2 linked regions of the Peribacillus sp. FSL E2-0218 genome follow. The protein of the gene in region 1 interacts with the protein of each later gene in a pairwise test. Links are inferred from orthologs where the notes say so. Each region holds a gene or a part of one and is shown in the gene's direction. Other genes may lie near its edges. The genes, in order: MHI53_RS15900 and ndk.

What was found.
Region 2: the proteins of MHI53_RS15900 (region 1) and ndk interact in binary tests that used the Escherichia coli proteins (3 or more experiments, as listed by UniProt). The link is inferred for Peribacillus sp. FSL E2-0218 from one-to-one orthologs.

Annotation. Positions count from the first base shown.
Region 1 is NZ_CP150304.1:3,301,907-3,318,351, reverse strand. The notes cover bases 12,146-15,129. They hold MHI53_RS15900 (5-formyltetrahydrofolate cyclo-ligase), read left to right. Parts: upstream 12,146-13,343; coding sequence 13,344-13,916; downstream 13,917-15,129. Other genes in these bases: MHI53_RS15890 (rhomboid family intramembrane serine protease), read left to right, coding at 14,306-15,129; MHI53_RS15895 (hypothetical protein), read left to right, coding at 13,992-14,180; rpmG (50S ribosomal protein L33), read left to right, coding at 13,078-13,227; MHI53_RS15910 (hypothetical protein), read left to right, coding at 12,353-12,961. Also shown: MHI53_RS15970 (DUF456 domain-containing protein), read left to right, coding at 1-41; MHI53_RS15965 (superoxide dismutase), read left to right, coding at 175-783; MHI53_RS15960 (IS1182 family transposase), read right to left, coding at 942-2,300; MHI53_RS15955 (MFS transporter), read left to right, coding at 2,864-4,084; MHI53_RS15950 (penicillin-binding protein 2), read left to right, coding at 4,258-6,435; MHI53_RS15945 (PstS family phosphate ABC transporter substrate-binding protein), read left to right, coding at 6,645-7,607; phosphate ABC transporter permease subunit PstC, read left to right, coding at 7,747-8,646; phosphate ABC transporter permease PstA, read left to right, coding at 8,650-9,528; phosphate ABC transporter ATP-binding protein PstB, read left to right, coding at 9,546-10,373; phosphate signaling complex protein PhoU, read left to right, coding at 10,392-11,045; MHI53_RS15920 (hypothetical protein), read right to left, coding at 11,099-11,545; MHI53_RS15915 (hypothetical protein), read right to left, coding at 11,532-11,930; more of MHI53_RS15890, read left to right, coding at 15,130-15,844; MHI53_RS15885 (hypothetical protein), read right to left, coding at 15,839-16,445. UniProt on the Escherichia coli protein: Involved in the removal of 5-formyltetrahydrofolate.
Region 2 is NZ_CP150304.1:3,111,386-3,114,141, reverse strand. Bases 37-2,756 are described here. They hold ndk (nucleoside-diphosphate kinase), read left to right. Parts: upstream 37-1,033; coding sequence 1,034-1,480; downstream 1,481-2,756. Other genes in these bases: aroC (chorismate synthase), read left to right, coding at 2,661-2,756; MHI53_RS14915 (protein-glutamate O-methyltransferase CheR), read left to right, coding at 1,632-2,405; hepT (heptaprenyl diphosphate synthase component II), read left to right, coding at 37-937. Outside these bases: more of hepT, read left to right, coding at 1-36. UniProt on the Escherichia coli protein: Major role in the synthesis of nucleoside triphosphates other than ATP. The ATP gamma phosphate is transferred to the NDP beta phosphate via a ping-pong mechanism, using a phosphorylated active-site intermediate.

The DNA of each region.
Region 1 (16,445 bases):
TACTGATGATTGGATATTTCCTATTCGTGGTATTCTCATAGGAAATAAAATCGCAAAACGAGGCATAAGGTTTGAAACGTTTACAAAAATTTGATACTCTAATGCTAGCGAGCTTCAGTATCTTATCTGAAGCCCTCAAAAAAAAAAACAGCTTACATAGGGAGGAATTTTATTATGGCTTTTGAACTTCCACAATTACCGTACGCATATGATGCATTGGAACCACACATCGACAAAGAAACAATGAACATTCACCACACAAAACATCACAACACATATGTGACAAACTTGAACAATGCTCTTGAAGGCAACGAAGAGCTTCTAAGCAAAAGCGTTGAAGAAATCGTCGCTAACCTGGATGCAGTACCTGAAGCGGTTCGCACTGCTGTTCGCAACAACGGCGGCGGACACGCTAACCACACTTTATTCTGGGAAATCCTTTCACCAAACGGCGGCGGTCAGCCAACTGGTGAATTAGCAGATGCCATCACATCGAAATTCGGCAGCTTCGACAGCTTCAAAGAAGAATTCGCTAAAGCGGCTACTACTCGTTTTGGATCTGGCTGGGCTTGGCTTGCAGTCAACAATGGCGAGTTGGAAGTAACAAGCACTCCGAACCAAGACAATCCGTTATCTGAAGGCAAAACGCCACTTCTTGGATTGGACGTTTGGGAACATGCTTACTACCTAAACTACCAAAACCGCCGTCCTGAATACATCAATTCTTTCTGGAATGTTGTAAACTGGGATGAAGTATCAAAACGCTACAACGCTGCTAAATAAGCAGTCGGAATTAAAAAAAGACAGGATCCCCTTACGTGGGATCCTGTCTCAGTTTGTAGACAAAAGGGGTTCGGAATTAAAAAATTCCGAACCCCTTTTGAAATTCCTTTGAAATTTTGACCAAAGGTTACGAGATTTGGGCTCTTCGAGCCACTATGTTAAGCCATTTTAGGACCTTGCCATGTCCAAGTGGCCATCTTCTTTAAATTCATGGCAGCGAAAGTAAGCATCGCCTGCATCGACAATTTTTTAAGTCCCCTTAAAGTAGTCCAACGCATACCATGCTTTTCTTTTGCATCTGCGAATACACGCTCAATCGTTTCTTTGCGTTTCGCATATATAGGTTTTACCTCTTGATGATGACGCAGATGATCTGCTTCTTCCACATATGCTTGCCAGATATGCCGTGTCACTACTTTTTGATGGTCTTTGCTTTCCGTACACCGTGATAAAAATGAGCATGTTGCACAAATTTGTTTTGGCGATTTGTATTCGCGATAGCCCTCTTTATTTGTTGTTGAGTACTTTAAAGTTTCTCCCGAAGGGCAAAGGTAACAATCAAAGTGTTCATCGTAAACATAGTCATGTTTGCGAAAGAATCCTTCTTTTGTACGAGGACGTGTATAGGGTAAAGCAGGTGTGATTTCTTTGTTAAATAGGTAGCTTGTAATCGCTGGTGTTTTATAAGCTGCATCTGCGGCAACTGCTTCTGGTTTTCCAACTTTCTCAATCACTTGCTCAACAAGTGGCTCCAAAATATGACTGTCATGTGTATTACCAGGTGTTACAATCGTTCCCAATACAAAACCGTTGCCGTCTGCGGCCGCATGGAATGAATAGGCAAACTGTTTTGTTCGTTCATCTTTCACATAGTAGCCACTCTCAGGATCCGTAGTACTTTCTTTAATTGCTTTGGTTTCTTCCTTATCAAATTTATCTGGTGGAAAAGGCTTCTTTCCGTGGTTTTCACGATCTTGATTGATTTCTTCTTGAAGACGTCCTTGATACGCTCGTGTTTCTTTACGAACGATTTTCTTTTCAAATTTCCGTTTATTCGCACTGGCTTTCACATGTGTGGAATCCACGAAAACGTGTTCTACACTTATTACCTTTTTATTAGCAGCTGTCATTAAAATGCGACAGAAAATCTGTTCAAACAGGTCTGTATCTTTAAAGCGTCGCTCATAATTTTTTCCGAACGTAGAGAAATGAGGCACTTTATCATGGAAACCATAGCCTAAGAACCAACGATAAGCCATATTGGTTTCAACTTCTTCAATCGTTTTACGCATGGAACGAATACCGAAGGTATATTGAATGAAAGTCAGTTTAACTAAAATAACTGGATCAATACTTGGGCGTCCTACCTCTGAGTACATATCTTTCACCAAGTCATAAATGAAAGTGAAGTCAATGGCAGCCTCCATTTTACGAACCAAATGGTTCGGTGGCACCAGTTGATCTAAAGTAATCATTTCAAGTTGATCTCGCTGAATAGAATCATGTTTAGAAAGCATCCTCATCACCTCAAGTTTTAATCCTTCAATTTTAAAACAAAAATGACTCCAGTCAAAAGTGTTCTATCTAAAAGGTAAGACAAAGTTGATTGGAGCGGGTGTTCGAGACTCCTGCGGGAAAAGCGCGTCTAGGGGAGACCCCGCAGGCAAAGCCGAGGAGGCTCCCCGACCGCCCGCGGAAAGCGAGTGCCTGGAGTGGAAATCAACGTCTAAATTGTACAGGCCATAAAAATAGACAAACTCGATTTTTATCGAGTTTGTCTACAGTCTGAGACAGGATCCCCTTACGTGGGATCCTGTCTTTTTTTGTGTTTTCTTCTCTTAGCTGAAATCACCAGAACCGCTCCACTCGCGAGTAAACCCCAAAAATTCGTTTTGCCAATCGAAGAGTTTTCTTTGCACTGTTTTGGATGGGAAGAGCGAAAAGGAAAACAGTATAAGGGCAACTACTTCTCTGTCGTCGCCTTCGTCTTGCCAATCGAAGAGTTTTCTTTACTTTTTTTTTACATAAATCCCCTTGTTTTTTCAAACACTAGAGTGGAATTTAAAGGAGAGTTAAAACAATGGGTATTTTAGAGAGATGGTTGGGTGAAGCGGGAGGGAAGAAGGATCTGCACCTGCTTTTGTTTATCGGCGGACTGTACAGCCTGAGTATTGCTTTGTCCAATACATTCGTTAATGTGTACTTGTGGAAACAATCCGGTCAAATTGTTGATATTGCTGTATATAATCTAACCGTGGTGCTTTTTCAACCGCTGACGTTTGTTTTTGCCGGCAGGCTGGCGAAGAAAGTGGATCGAATCATTGTATTGCGTCTTGGTGTTATCTTCTTGGCCCTGTTTTATTTATCTGTCCTTTTGGTCGGGACGAGAGCCACGGATTTCATTTGGCTTCTTGGTGCATTGATCGGGATAGGGTATGGGTTTTATTGGCTGGCGTATAATGTCTTGACTTTCGAGATTACCGAGCCGGAGACGAGGGATTTCTTCAATGGTTTTCTGGGGATTTTATCTTCTCTTGGAGGAATGATTGGTCCGATTCTTTCAGGGTTCATCATTTCGAGGCTTGAAAAATTCACGGGGTATTCCATTGTATTCGGATTATCATTGCTTTTGTTTTCCGTTGCCGTTTTTCTTAGCTTTTCGTTAAAAAGGCGTCCTGCTCATGGGAAATACTTTTTCCTAAGGATTTTGAAAGAGCGAAAAAACAATCGGAATTGGCTGCTGATCACTCGCGCCCACTTTTTTCAAGGGCTGCGAGAGGGTACTTTCATGTTCATCATTTCAATTATCGTTTACATCCAGACGGATAGTGAACTTGCTTTGGGGAGCTATGGTTTATTGAATTCCGCCATATCATTCGTTGCGTATTTTCTCGCTTCTCGGTATATAAAACAACCGATGCGAAAAAAAGCGATCTTTATCGGCGGAATCCTGTTATATGCGGGGATTTTGCTGATCGCATTTGATGTTACCTTCGGAAAGCTTCTCATTTATGGGGCAATTGTGGCGACCGCCTATCCGATCCTGCTCGTCCCATACATATCCTTGACCTATGACATCATAGGCCGGGCATGGCAAGCTGCGGACATGAGGATAGAATATATTGTCGTCCGGGAGCTATTCGTCCATTTTGGAAGGATCGTATCCATTTTAGGGTTCATTTTATCCGTCCTGTTTTTTGACTTGAAGCAAGTCCTGCCGATTTATTTGTTGATCGTGGGGGCAGGGCATACGATGATATATTGGTTTGTGCGGAAAATCGATATCAACGACCAAGATTGAGAAAGGGGCCCAAAGAGGCCTCTTTTCCATGAAGCATGAGCCGTAAGTCACATTTTGTCGAAAGTGGGTCAGATGTTTAATATTTCTAGAACACTAAGGTAGAAAAAAATAAGAATGTTCTATAGAATAGTAAAGGACCATTATGACTATGTAAAAAGGATGTGTGGCTTAGTGTGAATAAAAAGAAAAAGAAAAAGACGCATGTGCCTTTCAGATTGAATATTCTTTTCTTTTTAGTGTTTGTTTTGTTTTCCGCTCTCATTTTACGCTTAGGTGTCGTGCAGATTGTGTATGGCGATGATTACCGGCGTGAGATTGAAAGAACAGAGGAAGTGACCGTGAATAATTCGGTGCCCCGTGGGAAAATGTATGACCGAAATCTGAAATTGATGGTCGACAACCAACCACTGGATGCAATTACATATACACGAAAGCAAGGTACGAAACCAGCAGAAATGGTGGAAACCGCCGAGAAACTTGCGAAGTTGATCGAAAAAGATACGGATAAAGTGACTGAGCGCGATAAGAAGGATTTTTGGATAATGAATAATCCAAAGCTGGCGGAGAAAAAGGTTACCGATAAAGAGAGAAAGAAAGTCGAAGAGGGTGAGCTGAAAGAGAGTGATTTGTACAAGCTTCAGCTCGACCGGATTACGGGGGATGAAATAAAACTTTCCGATAAGGATATGGAAACCCTCGCTATTTACAGGGAATTTGCCAGCGGATATGCACTTACGCCGCAGATTGTGAAAAACAAGAAAGTATCGAAGGAAGAATTCGCCAGGGTGAGTGAAAACCTCGATTCGCTGCCTGGTGTGGATATATCGACGGATTGGGATCGTTTTTATACGTATAATAAGACACTCAAATCGGTATTAGGTAAAGTATCTTCTTCCGAAGAAGGTTTGCCGAGTGAAAGTCTCAATTATTATCTGGCGCGTGATTACAGCCGGAATGACCGTGTAGGAAAGAGTTATATCGAGCTTCAATATGAGGACATCCTCCAAGGGCAGAAAGCGAAAGTAAGGAACGTGACCGACAAATCGGGAAATGTCGTCGACTCCGAGGTGGTTTCTGAGGGTCAGCGCGGAAAAGATCTTATCTTGACGGTTGATATGGATTTACAGCTGGCAACCGAGGAAATCATTGAAAAGCAATTGATTGCCAAGAAAAAATTGGGGAACACGAAGTTTCTCGATAGGGCGTTCGTCGTGATGATGGATCCTGATACAGGGGAAGTCCTGACGATGGCGGGCAAGAAAATTGAGAAGGATCCGAAGACCGGTAAATCCTCCATAGAAGACTTCGCCTTAGGCAATATCACGACTTCCTATACGATGGGTTCTGCCGTGAAAGGTGCCACCGTCTTAACGGGATACAAGCAGGGAGCGATCCAGCCGGGCACCGTCTTTTATGATACGAAATTGAAGATCAAGGGTACAAAGGCTAAAGGATCGTACAGTAATTTCGGGAACATCAATGATTTGACGGCGTTGAAGGTGTCTTCAAACGTTTATATGTTCAGGACGGCGATCAATATCGCCGGTGCCCACTATGTGCCGAATGAGCCATTGAATATCAGTTCAAGCGCCTTTTCGACGATGCGTAATTCATTCTCACAGTTTGGCTTGGGTGTGCGCACGGGAATCGACCTTCCAAATGAAATGGGCGGGTTCAAAGGCTCGGAAACATCACCAGGTAAGCTGCTTGACCTTGCTATCGGGCAGTATGATACGTACACACCGATGCAGCTTGTTCAATACGTTTCCTCCATTGCCAATGGCGGAAACCGTATGAAGCCACATATGGTCAAGGAAATCCGTGATCCGGTCGATAATAATGAGGAATTGGGACCTGTCGCCGAAGACGTTTCTCCGACGGTCATGAATCGCCTGGATATGAAAGAAGACTGGATCAAGCGCGTACAAAGCGGTTTCGAGAAGGTTTCAATGGAACAAGGCGGGACAGCTTATAGGTTCTTCGGGAATAAACCGTACACAGTCGCTGCTAAAACAGGGACGGCTGAAGCGTTCTATGATGGACCGGACCGCGAGAAGTTCAGTGAGCCTCAAGATACGATGAACATCACGATGGTGGGCTATGCACCTGCTAAAAATCCTGAAGTTGCATTTGCGGTCGTCGTACCGTGGGCATATCAGGGCCATACGGGTCATGACATGAGTAAAGAAATTGGTAGGGATATCATGGACACGTATTTCAAACTGAAAAAAGAACGGGCTAAGAAGGAAACGAATAAAGATGCAGAAAAATCGACTGATTTGAAAGTGGAGAATGGAAAAGACGTACAAAAGGATCAGGCAGAGGTCAGAAAAAGCCAGAAAAATGAATGAATGAAGTCAAAACACGTTTTCGGATAAACCGAAGACGTGTTTTTTTTTTCTATTTTGCCCATTATCAATGCGAATCCGGCATCTTTACAATTAACACACAATAATTTACTGAATATTTACAATCCCTTCAAACGGGGTTTACAGACTAAAAGTATGATTTGGTTGTAGGACAAAATATTCATATAAAAAATTCTTAGGGGGACTTACAAATGAGACGTTTCAAAGGTGTGGCGATGACTGTAGTGATGGGCGGAGTAATTGCAGTGGCTGCGGGTTGTGGATCTGATGATGCTAAGACAAGCGGCAGTGAAGCAAAAGGGTCAAGCCAGCTGCAAGGGGAAGTGATCACGGATGGTTCTTCTACGGTCTTTCCGATCATGGAGGCAGTGGCAGAAGAATATATGAGTGCCCAGCCTGATGTCAAAGTTTCCGTTGGATCATCAGGAACTGGCGGCGGTTTTAAGAAATTCATCGCCGGTGAGACGGATTTAAGTAATGCCTCACGTCCGGTCAAAGAAGAAGAAAGTGCAATGCTTGATGATAAGGGAATTAAATATACAGAATTGAAACTGGCATTTGACGGCATTTCAATCGTCGTCAATAAAGATAATGACTTCATTGATTCACTTACGGTTGAAGAATTGCAAAAGCTGTGGGTTGATGATGGCAAGGTGAAGATGTGGTCGGATATTCGCCCTGAATGGCCGAAGGAAGAAATTAAATTCTACTCCCCGGGAACAGATTCGGGCACATACGATTATTTCAATGAAGTGATCCTGGAAGAAAAACCGATGGTGGAGAATGCGACGCTATCCGAAGACGATAACGTCCTTGTACAAGGCGTGGAAGGTGATAAGAATGCGATCGGATTCTTCGGATTTGCCTACTATGCTGAAAATAAAGATAAGCTGAAGATCATTTCCATCGATAACGGAAAAGGCGCTGTAGAGCCAACTCATGAAACGATTAAAAGCGGGGAGTATGCACCATTGTCCCGTCCGCTTTACACATATGTCGCCAACAAGTCTGTAGCGGAAAAAGAACAAGTGGCCGACTATACAGAATTCGTCATTGAAAATGCAGGGGAACTTTCCGAAGAGGTGGGGTATATAAGCCTTCCGGAAGAGGAGTACCAGAAAGATCTTGATAAATTGAAGGAACTGAAAAAATAATTGATATTACAGGCTATCAAAAATCCCGCCTTGGCAAGGTGAAGGCGGGGGCAACGGCTTGTAAATCCAAATATTGCGGGTCTGAAATGGAGGATGCAAGTTGGAACTGAGAAAAACAGAAACCTATTCTGTACAACAAATGATCCTGGAAAAGAAAAGCAAGAAAAAAATAAATGTAGAAAAAATCATACCGAAGCTCTTGTTCCTTATGGCGGCCATTTCCGTTTTCACTACAATCGGGATTATCCTGACGCTCATATTTGAAACATTCATCTTTTTTGACAGGGTTTCGATCGTCGAATTTTTCACGGAAAGCAAGTGGCTCCCATTTGCATCTGTTCCTTCATTTGGAATCATGCCCCTTGTCGTTGGGACGTTGAAGATTACGGTGATAGCTGCGGTGGTTGCCGTTCCGATAGGGCTTGCAACAGCCATTTTCTTGAGTGAATATGCATCTGAGAAAACACGGAGGATCATCAAGCCGATATTAGAAGTTTTAGCCGGGATTCCGACTATCGTTTACGGCTTCTTTGCCTTAACTTTTGTAACACCGGTTTTGCGGGATCTATTTCCTTCCCTTGACATGTTCAATGCCTTAAGTCCCGGGATCGTTGTAGGAATCATGATCATGCCGATGGTGGCCTCTTTGTCAGAAGATGCCCTTGTTTCAGTACCAAAGTCGATTCGCGAAGGTGCGTATGCGCTTGGTGCAACGAAACTTGAAACGACCATTAAAGTGGTATTGCCGGCGGCCATATCCGGAATTGTCGCATCCATCGTGCTTGGCTTATCCAGGGCGATCGGCGAGACCATGATCGTGAGTGTGGCAGGGGGCTCGACCCCGAGCATGAATATGGATGTCACTTCATCGATTCAAACGATGACCGCCTATATCGTACAGGTCAGTTCAGGGGATGCAGGGTATGGGACAACGATTTACTACAGCATCTATGCGGTGGGAATGACACTGTTCGTCTTTACGCTTGTTATGAATTTACTGGCGCAGTTCATCTCTCGCAGATTCAGGGAGGAATATTAAGACATGAAGCTGATAAATAAAAGTCATGTTGCAAAAAAGATGCCCGTAAGGCTGGCGGTCAACACGATATGTAAAGGATTGTTTTTCTTGGCAACACTGGTTGGCCTTATCGTATTGGCCATCTTATTTTATCGGATATTCACTCAAGGAATTGGCCATTTGAATGGGGATTTCCTGCAGAATTTCGCTTCGAGGAAGCCAGAGGAAGCTGGGATAAAAGCGGCCTTGATCGGGTCGATCTGGTTGATGGCCGTCGTTGCGCCCGTTTCGCTTATGCTTGGTGTAGGGACGGCCATTTATTTAGAGGAATATGCGAGGAAGAATTGGATCACCACTTTCATCAAAGTGAACATCTCCAATTTGGCAGGGGTTCCGTCGATCGTGTTCGGATTGCTTGGCTTAACGGTTTTCGTCCGGGCTCTAGCATTGGATCGGTCCGTATTGGCGGCAGGCTTGACGATGAGTCTCCTCGTCCTTCCCGTTATCATCGTGGCTGCCCAGGAGGCGATACGTGCCGTCCCGCGTGATTTAAGGGAAGCTTCCTTTGGGATGGGAGCAACAAAATGGCAGACGATACGTAAAGTTGTCCTGCCAGCTGCCATACCTGGCATATTGACGGGCGGAATACTTGCTTTATCAAGGGCAATCGGAGAAACGGCTCCATTGGTTGTGGTAGGTATCCCACTGTTCATCGCCTTTTTGCCGCAAACGGTGCTGGATACATTTACCGTGCTCCCGATGCAAATTTATAATTGGACATCTCGTCCACAGGAGGAATTCCAGCAGGTCGCTGCCGCAGGAATCATCGTATTGCTCATCTTGTTGATTTTTATGAACTCAGTCGCGGTCCTGATTCGAAATAAATTCCAGAAAAGATACTGAACGAGGAGGAAGGTAGAATGAATATGACCTTAACGAGAGAAAAAGAGTCAACAGCCATCGCGACGGATGCTGTACAACCCGCCGCCTTACCGGAAAAGGTATATGAAACGTCCGATCTCAATTTATGGTATGGGGAAAACCACGCTTTGAAAAATATTAACCTTGATATGCATCAAAATGAAGTGACAGCCATCATCGGGCCTTCTGGATGCGGAAAATCCACCTATATCAAAACATTGAATAGAATGATCGAATTGGTACCGGATGTCAAAACGACAGGTCAGATCAAATACCGGAACAGAAATATCCTGGATCAGTCATACAGGGTTGAAGATTTACGGACACAGGTGGGCATGGTCTTTCAAAAACCTAATCCGTTTCCTAAATCCATATACGATAATGTGGTCTACGGACCAAGAACCCATGGCATCAAAAACAAAAAGATACTGGATGAAATCGTTGAAAAGAGTTTAAAAGGGGCAGCCATTTGGAATGAAGTGAAAGACCGGCTGCACGAAAATGCCTACGGACTTTCAGGTGGACAGCAGCAGCGCCTTTGCATTGCCAGGTGTTTGGCAATCGAACCGGATGTCATTTTAATGGATGAACCGACTTCTGCCCTTGATCCGATTTCCACCCTGAAGATAGAAGAATTGGTCCAGGAACTGAAAAAGGACTTCAGCATCATCATCGTCACCCATAACATGCAGCAAGCGGCGCGTATTTCCGATAGAACGGCCTTCTTCTTAAACGGGGAAGTCGTAGAGTACGCCAATACCGACACCATTTTCTCCAATCCGGATGATAAAAGAACGGAAGACTACATTACAGGGCGCTTCGGTTAACGAGAAAGGGTGATAATCATGATCGTTCGTGAAAATTTTGAACTTCAATTGAAAGAGCTTCAAGAAAAAGTGGTCGATTTGGCCAACCTAGCTTCGGATGCCATTTCAAAATCATTCGCTGCGCTGGAAAATAGGGATGCAGAAGCGGCATTGGAAGTCATTGAAGATGATACGAAAGCGGATTTACTGGAAGAGGAAATCAATGATTTTGCGATTTTGCTGATTGCTAAGCAGCAGCCTGTTGCCATTGATCTAAGAAGGATCATTGCGGCCATAAAAATTGCCTCCGACATTGAAAGGATGGCAGACTTTGGCGTCAATATCGCCAAGGCGGCAATCCGTATCGGCGATCAGGAGTTCATCCTCCCTTTGACACCGCTGCAACAGATGTATGATATCACGCTAAAGATGATCGAACTCTCGATAGAAGCATTCGAGAAGGAAGATGTCGTGTTATCCAGGGAAATTATCGAAATGGATGAAGAAGTCGATCGTTTTTATGGAGAAATGATTCGCAGCCTTCTCCGGCTTTCTGATGAAAAGAACCTTCAGCAGGTCACGCAGCTCTCATTCATTGCCCGCTATTTGGAAAGGACTGCGGATCACACGACCAATATCGCCGAAAATATTTATTTCCTTGTAAGAGGTAGATACATCGGCAGAAATGACTGATCCAATCCGCAAGTGAAAAAAGAGGCTTTGGAAAAAGCCTCTTTTATTATTGATTAATGAGATAAAGTATTGGCCAATTGCCGATAAGACATCGTATTCGTGACCACGAACTCACCGATTTGAATTTTTTTCGAGAAGCCATGCTCGTTCATGTAAGCCTCAAACTCAGATGCATCATCGATGATCTTTTTCTCGAAAAGCCGCTTGGCAATTTCAGTTGTGGTCATATTCGATTTGACTTTTATGGTATAGGAGACGATAGCCGATTCCTCCGCATTCGGAGAATGATCGGTCTCCTTTGACGGCTGGACAGTTTGCTTCGCTTCTTCATGGGGAAGCGAGACAACGAATCCGTCATTCTCGAGCATTTCCTTCGCTTCCTCAATGGTCACATTGGTTTCTTTCAATAATCCGGTTCCATAGTAACAGCCGGCAAAGATGCAAGTCGTGAAGATGATTCCGGTGGAAATGCCCTGCAGTCTTGCCTTAAACATCTTCATTTCCCCGCATTCTATGCTGTTCGATGACCGATAGGGTTTGTTCCTCGGTTAAGGAGGATTGTTTAGCGATTTGGGCCAAAGAAAGCCCCTGCCCGTATAGGGATAGAACTTGGCTCTTTAGAATCTCATGAATCGCTTCGGAATTCCTGGAAGTGACCGTTGGCTGTGTAATTTGGGCTTTTACGGCAGGAAGGGGATCACCCTCGATGACGAATTCCTCTTCAAGGATCTTCACTTTCTTTTTTAATTGATAGATATCCTGCATATAGGTTATCGTCATCTGTTCTAAATCTTCTTCTAATTTGGCCACCTTATCTTTGCTGAAAAACGAAAGGATAAGAAGGATGACGGCCAACGAGAAGAGAAGGATGATAAGGGTTTCCATGTTTTCACCTCAGAAGATAATTTTCGACATATACTTATATTTTACACATATTTTAAAAAAAATGGAGATTTTCATATTTTTTATATCCTGTACAGGGGTAGCACCCGCCATTTTTTTGCCTGTCTTGTTTTAAAATCATGTCGAAACGTATCAAGAACCTAGCCATGAAAAAAAAATGGCCATGAAAACGGGCATAAAACCTTTGCTAGATAACTTGCATAAAATTCGACAAAATGTGTTTATTGTCCATCAGCTCAATCAGTGCTAACATGAAGGTAGAATAAATCGAAAAACGAATATTTTGAATATTTAGACTCATTGAACCCATAAGGAAATGGTGTGCAGATCCAAGCGTGGATTCTTTCACTGTCAGCGCCTAACGATAAGCTGTTTAACAATAGAGAAGAAGAAGGGATGATTATATGAATTCGTTATACGCATATATGCCGCAGGGTAACCAAGATCTGTATCGTAAGGGGTTAAAGGCTGGTTTATGGATGGATGAGAGTTTTGATTGGTATCCTGAGGAAGATATGATGAGTCATCCGAATGGGGAGATACGGACACTGCTACAAACGTTTACACAAGGCCAGGTGACCTTTTCGAAGTTCACGATCAGGAATACCTCATTCGAGACGAAGCGGCCAAAAGTATTTTTTCACTATGAAAACGCTTTCGAAAAGCAGGCAGTGGCTTTTTACAGCCCCAATGAACGGGCCATATTACATGTAGCACCCCGTTCCATTGCCTTATTAGGCGGTCTCGTAAAAGGGAAAAGCATCTCTCAATATTGCATTCAAGGCAAGGGAAGCCTTTATCAGGAGGGGTGTTTCAAATCATTGAAAGAAGGGCTGCTTGCTTACTCACCGCTTGCGAAAGGGGAAGTGACCAGCATGTTCACGTTGGAGACGGAGATTCTGCCGAAGGAATGTGTCGAAGCGGTGGCCTGGGCGATTCATGCTGAAACGAAGGAGGAAGCCAAAGTCATCAATAATCAGCTTCTACTTACAATGCAAAACGTTACGAATTGAAATGGATAAAAGTTAATGTGCGATTTCCCAAAAAACATACTAGCAATTCACATGGAATAATGCTATTATAGAAAAGTCCTATGTGAAAAAGTCAATATGTTTGGAGGGAAATACACATGCGCGTGAATATTACATTAGCTTGCACTGAATGTGGAGACCGTAACTATATTTCTAAAAAAAATAAACGTAACAATCCAGACCGTCTTGAGCTTAAAAAGTACTGCTCAAGAGAAAAACGCAGCACGACTCACCGTGAAACAAAGTAAGCAACAGGATTTTTCCTGTTGTTTTTTTTATGCTTTTTTTTACGTTCTTACCGACGTTCTGTAAACGAACTGCTATTATGGAATAATAAAGCAGCAGAGCAAAGGAGTGGGTAACGATGAAAGATAACAAGAAAAGGCTTCGACAGGAAGTGAAATCCCTCTTGATGGGGCTGACCGATGGGGAACATGAAGAAGGATCGAACAGGATAGCTGAAAACTTATTTTCGTTGGAAGAATGGAAAAAGGCAAAAACGATCGGCATCACGATTTCCATCCATCCCGAAGTGCCAACAGAACGGATCATCGAACAAGCGTGGAGTGAAGGCAAGGAAGTGGCGGTACCAAAATGTGAGCCCGATAAAAAGACGTTGCAATTCAAAAAAATATCCTCCTTCAAAGAGCTGGAGTCTGTATATCATGGGCTGCTTGAACCTGTAGCCGAAACAGCCAAGGTGACGAAAAGCGAAATGGATGTAGTGATCGTCCCCGGCCTCGCTTTTACGAAAGAGGGGTTTCGCCTCGGCTTCGGGGGCGGCTATTATGACCGGTACCTTCCCGGCTTCAAAGGAACCACGATGGCCCTTGCATACGAAATTCAGCTTGTGGATGAGCTCCCGATAGAGATGCATGATATGGCAGTCGATAAGCTCATTACCCCATCCAAGGTCCTGCAAACGTCCGTCCAATAGAAGATGTTTGATTTTTATCACTTTTAGCTCATAAAAATCCTCTCCTGTATCACACTAATGATAGGAGGGATTGCTATGCTTCGATCCATTATTCACATCTTCTTGGTTGGTTTAGCGGTGTATGCCGGTTATAAAAACCGGTACCGCTTGGTCAATGCGGCGCTATCCAATGGCTTCCTGAGAAGATTTTTAGTGACCAAATCCTTGAGCATGCCAATGTTCAGGGACAAAATGATGCAAAGCATGTTCAGTCAAACCAAATGAAAATGCCTGCATTTCTTAAAAAGGAACCTCATCAAGGTTCCTTTTTTTACTTTTTTCATGATATCGTCTATAGTTTTAAGTAACAAAATCAGAAGCTTGAGATCGATTGGAAAGTGGGGAAGGCATTGGGATTTAAAGAGGATTATTTGTTTTGGGGAACTATAAGGGAGTTGTCGGCCCATTATGATTATCGAATGATTACCGTCACGGAAAACCATCAGGAGATTTGGCTTGAAAGCGATACGAATAAGGAATTCCCTGTCATCAGGCTGATCCGGCATGATTTGGATTGGGCAAACTGGCTGAAGCGTGATATCGAACGGACTCTGCAGAATGGGGAAAGAATCAGGCAGAAATTATACAAAAAACCAATAAACATATTAAGCATCTATGTGAGTAAATTTACGCCTGTCGATGATCATGATTTCAGTTTGCAGGCTGCCTCCTATAAAAAAACGAAGGTGGACACATTCATTCTCACTTCTGAAGCATTTCAACAGTCGCTTCAGAACCTTGAGCATGTCTTGAAAAAATCACTTTCCGTTCAGGTTCTTCAAGAAGATGAAATAGATGAAGAAAAAGTACTTGCCTTAAAGAAGGACGCCATCTCCGAGTCAGTCAAAAAGGCCAAGGCAGAGCAGAAAGTGTTTCAAAATGCCAATAAGCCTTTCTTTACATATATATTCATGGCGATTCAGATAGCTGTGTTCATCTTGATGGAGTTCAATGGGGGCAGCACCAATTCCAAGACGTTGATCGAGTTCGGGGCAAAATCCTCACCATTGATCATGCAGGGGGAGTGGTGGAGGTTCCTTAGCCCGATGATCGTGCATATTGGCTTCCTTCATTTGCTGATGAACACTTTTTCCCTGTATTTAATTGGTGCTGAAGTAGAAAGGATTTACGGCAATGCCAGGTTCCTTTTCATTTATGTATTCGCTGGCTTTGCCGGGACGCTAGGCAGTTTCATCATGACCCCGAACCTATCGGCTGGCGCAAGCGGAGCGATTTTCGGCTGTTTCGGAGCACTGCTGTACTTTGGAATCGTCTACCCGAAGTTATTCATGCGCTCGATGGGATCGTCGGTCATCGTCTTGATCATCATTAACCTGATATATGGTTTTTCGGTTTCAGGCATTGACAACGCAGGACATATCGGAGGTTTGATTGGTGGCTTCCTTGCTGCTGGAGTGGTCCATCTTCCAAAAAACAAACACATTTTGCGGCAGTTGGTTTTTTTAATGGGAACGGTGATTTTGACTTATACTCTGCTCCAGTACGGCTTCCATCATCAAAACAGCTCGGCCGTCAATGATAACACGATGGCGCTGCTTGCCCAAAAATATATCGATGATGAAAAGGAAGCGAAAGCGGAAGAAATGCTGAACGATTATGTAAGTGACAACCCGGATGCACCTTTTTCGCTATTCATGCTCGGAAATTTAGCCTTTGAAAAAAAAGACATTGACAAAGCCAAGGATTATTACGAAAAATCAATCGCGGTGAATCCGGATTTACATCAAGCGCATTACAACCTTGCCTTGGTCGATATGAATCTTGGAGCATACGATCAGGCTAAGGAGCAAGCAGAAAAGGCGATTGAGCTTGCTCCGGACAATAAGTCATATGCCAAACTGCTGAAGAAGATCGAAACCCAACTATAAATCTTGGCGCAGCATGATGGGGGTACCGTCTTTCAGTGTAAACAAGACAAGTAATTCACGTTGATTCTTCGCCATAAGCAATAGGGGGATGGTGCTGCCTTGTGCATTAACGGTGGAACCATCCTCTTTCTTTATTCCTAATACATAACCTTTATAAAGGCCCTCCCAAAGCCTGCCAACAATTTCTTCCCGTTTGAATGGAGGGAATGCGGAAAGCCATTGGTTTTTTTTGTCAGGGAGGTCGGTCAATGAGATGATGTTATATTGATCCAAGTTAATGTGATACGCTTGACTGGCTTTTTCCAAGCCGCTTTGAACCGTTTGCTCGGTCAAGCTATCCAGGGTTTTTTTCCATTCAATCTGTTCTTCCGAAAGCGGACGGTGGAAATATTGAAAGGAAGGTGTCGTTATGGCATATATTTTATCTTTACTGAGCTGCTGAGCACTGGTGAAAATGGTTTCACTTGGATGAACCTCTGCATAATGAAAAGTGACGGCATCATAACGTCCGCTTTCACTTTCTTTCGCCTTCGCTTTTTGGGAGAGTTCTTGTTTATTTTGCCGCCAATTCTTTAAAGCTCCTGTCAATTTTCCATTGGTA
Region 2 (2,756 bases), 190 kb from region 1 along the record:
TTTGAATGCAGATTTGCAATCAATAGAAAAAGAATTGGAAGACGCTATTGAAGCGGATTCCACTGTTTTAAGGGAAGCCTCCCTGCATTTGCTGCAATCCGGCGGAAAGCGGATCCGTCCGGTATTCGTCCTATTGGGCGCCAAGTTTGGCGATTATGATATTCACATCGTCAAGCATGTTGCGGCGACATTGGAACTGATTCACACGGCTTCGCTTGTGCATGATGATGTTGTGGATGATGCAGATTTGCGCCGGGGATCTGCAACCATCAAATCAAAATGGGATAATCGTGTCGCCATGTATACAGGCGACTTCATTTTTGCACGTGCACTGGAAATGATGTCAGTGATCGAGTCACCCCTTGCGCACCAAATTCTCGCGGATACGATGGTCGAACTATGCCTTGGGGAAATAGAACAAATTAAAGATAAATACAATTTCGAACAAAATTGGCGGATATACTTCAGGAGAATCAAACGAAAAACGGCATTGCTCATCGCTTCCAGCTGCCAATTGGGGGCGATTTCAGCGGGTGTTGATGAAAAGATCCATCAAAAGCTATTTAAATTCGGATATTATGTCGGGATGTCTTATCAAATCACCGATGATATATTGGACTTTACGGCTTCGGAGGAAGAACTTGGAAAACCAGCTGGAAGTGATTTGATCCAGGGAAACATCACATTGCCCGTCTTGATTGCTATGGAAGATCCAAAACTGAAGAAGCTTATCGAAACGGTTCGTGAGGATACGCCTAAAGAAGAAATGACCGCTATCATACAAGCGATAAAATCTTCCGGTGCCATCGAACAGGCAGCGAAGGTCGGTGACCTGTATTTGGAAAAGGCTTTTACTGAATTGAAAGGCTTGCCAGCCATAAAAGCGAGAAAAACATTATCCGATATCGCGAAAAACATCGGAAAACGAAAGTTTTAATACTTGCAGTTGCGAAACTGCTCAAACAATGGTAATATTCTAAAAGGATTGCCTTATATAGGCAAATAACAATGATACATATTAGGAGTGACAATAATGGAAAGAACATTTTTAATGGTTAAGCCTGACGGCGTTCAACGCAATCTAATCGGTGAAATCGTTTCCCGTTTTGAAAAAAAAGGCTTCCTGCTTGCAGGGGCAAAATTGATGCTCATTTCTCAGGAATTGGCTGAGCAGCATTATGGCGAGCATAAAGAACGTCCTTTCTTTGGCGAATTAGTGGACTTCATCACTTCAGGTCCTGTCTTCGCAATGGTTTGGGAAGGTGAAAATGTAATCGCGACTGCACGTCAAATGATGGGTGCCACTAACCCTAAAGATGCCGCTGCTGCAACCATTCGCGGTGATTTCGCCGTAACTGTCGGCAAGAATATCATTCACGGATCTGATTCAGCTGAAAGCGCTGTACGCGAAATCGGTTTATTCTTCAAAGAAGAAGAACTTGTTGAGTATTCTAAACTTGTCAACGAGTGGGTTTATTAATCAATAGATTCAAATGAATGTTAAAGCGGATTTCATCGCCCTCATGCGACGGAATCCGCTTTTTTATTTTGGGCCTTTAAAGAAAAAATGCCATTCTCCGATATATATAGAAGAACTATTTAAAATAAATATGTGCAAGGGAGTCGTGGGGATGCCTCAAGAATATGAAGCGTTTATTCGGAATATCAAGATGCTGACAGGTATCGATTTGGCATTATACAAGGAAGGGCAAATGAAAAGGCGACTGACATCTTTATACGAAAAAAGAGGATATCATTCATTCGGTGCATACTATAAAGACATCCAAGCCAATCCCGGCGTTTTAAACGAGTTTTTGGATAGGATGACCATCAATGTTTCTGAATTTTATAGAAATGCGAAAAGATGGGAAGTGTTGGAGCATAAAATCCTTCCTGGCTTATTGGAAAGCAAAAAAAAATTGAAAATCTGGAGTGCGGCCTGTTCAACGGGTGAGGAACCTTATACGATAGCGATGATTCTAGCAAATCTCGTCCCGCTTGGCCAAATAGAGATTCTGGCAACGGATTTGGATGTAAATGTCTTGGCACGGGCGAAATTGGGGATGTATCCGGAAAGGTCCTTAAATGAAGTTCCAGAAGAAATAAAAAGGAAGTACTTTAAAAAAGAAGAGGATTTTTATCGGGTCTCGGATGAAATCAAAAAGAGGGTCACATTCAAACGGCACAATCTTCTTTCGGATCGCTTTGAGCAGGGATTCGATTTAGTCGTTTGCCGTAATGTGTTGATATACTTCACTGAAGAAGCCAAAAATCTATTGTATGAGAAGTTCAGTGCATCGCTGATTGGAGGGGGGGTATTTTTTGTCGGAAGTACGGAGCAAATATTCACCCCTGGAAAATATCAATTTGAAACGATTGACACATTTTTTTATCAAAAAAAGTGAATACTTATCCATAAGGGACTGATCGTGCATTCGCATTCAGTCTCTTTTCGCATGTTCTAATATGCCCAATGGTGTTGCGGGCCAAGATCAGAGTGATTAAACTATATCGAAAATGTTGGAGAAGATGTAAAATAAAATGAATAATGAATAAATTCAACGTGCAAAAAGGTTTTTAGGTTTACATATACCCACATTGAATAAAATTGTGGTATATTGATACATATACACTTTAAAGTGCTAAAAGGGGGCTGGAAGATGAGATACTTAACAGCGGGAGAATCACATGGTCCGCAGCTAACGACAATTATTGAGGGATTACCGGCTGGAATGCCGATTACGAATGAAGATATC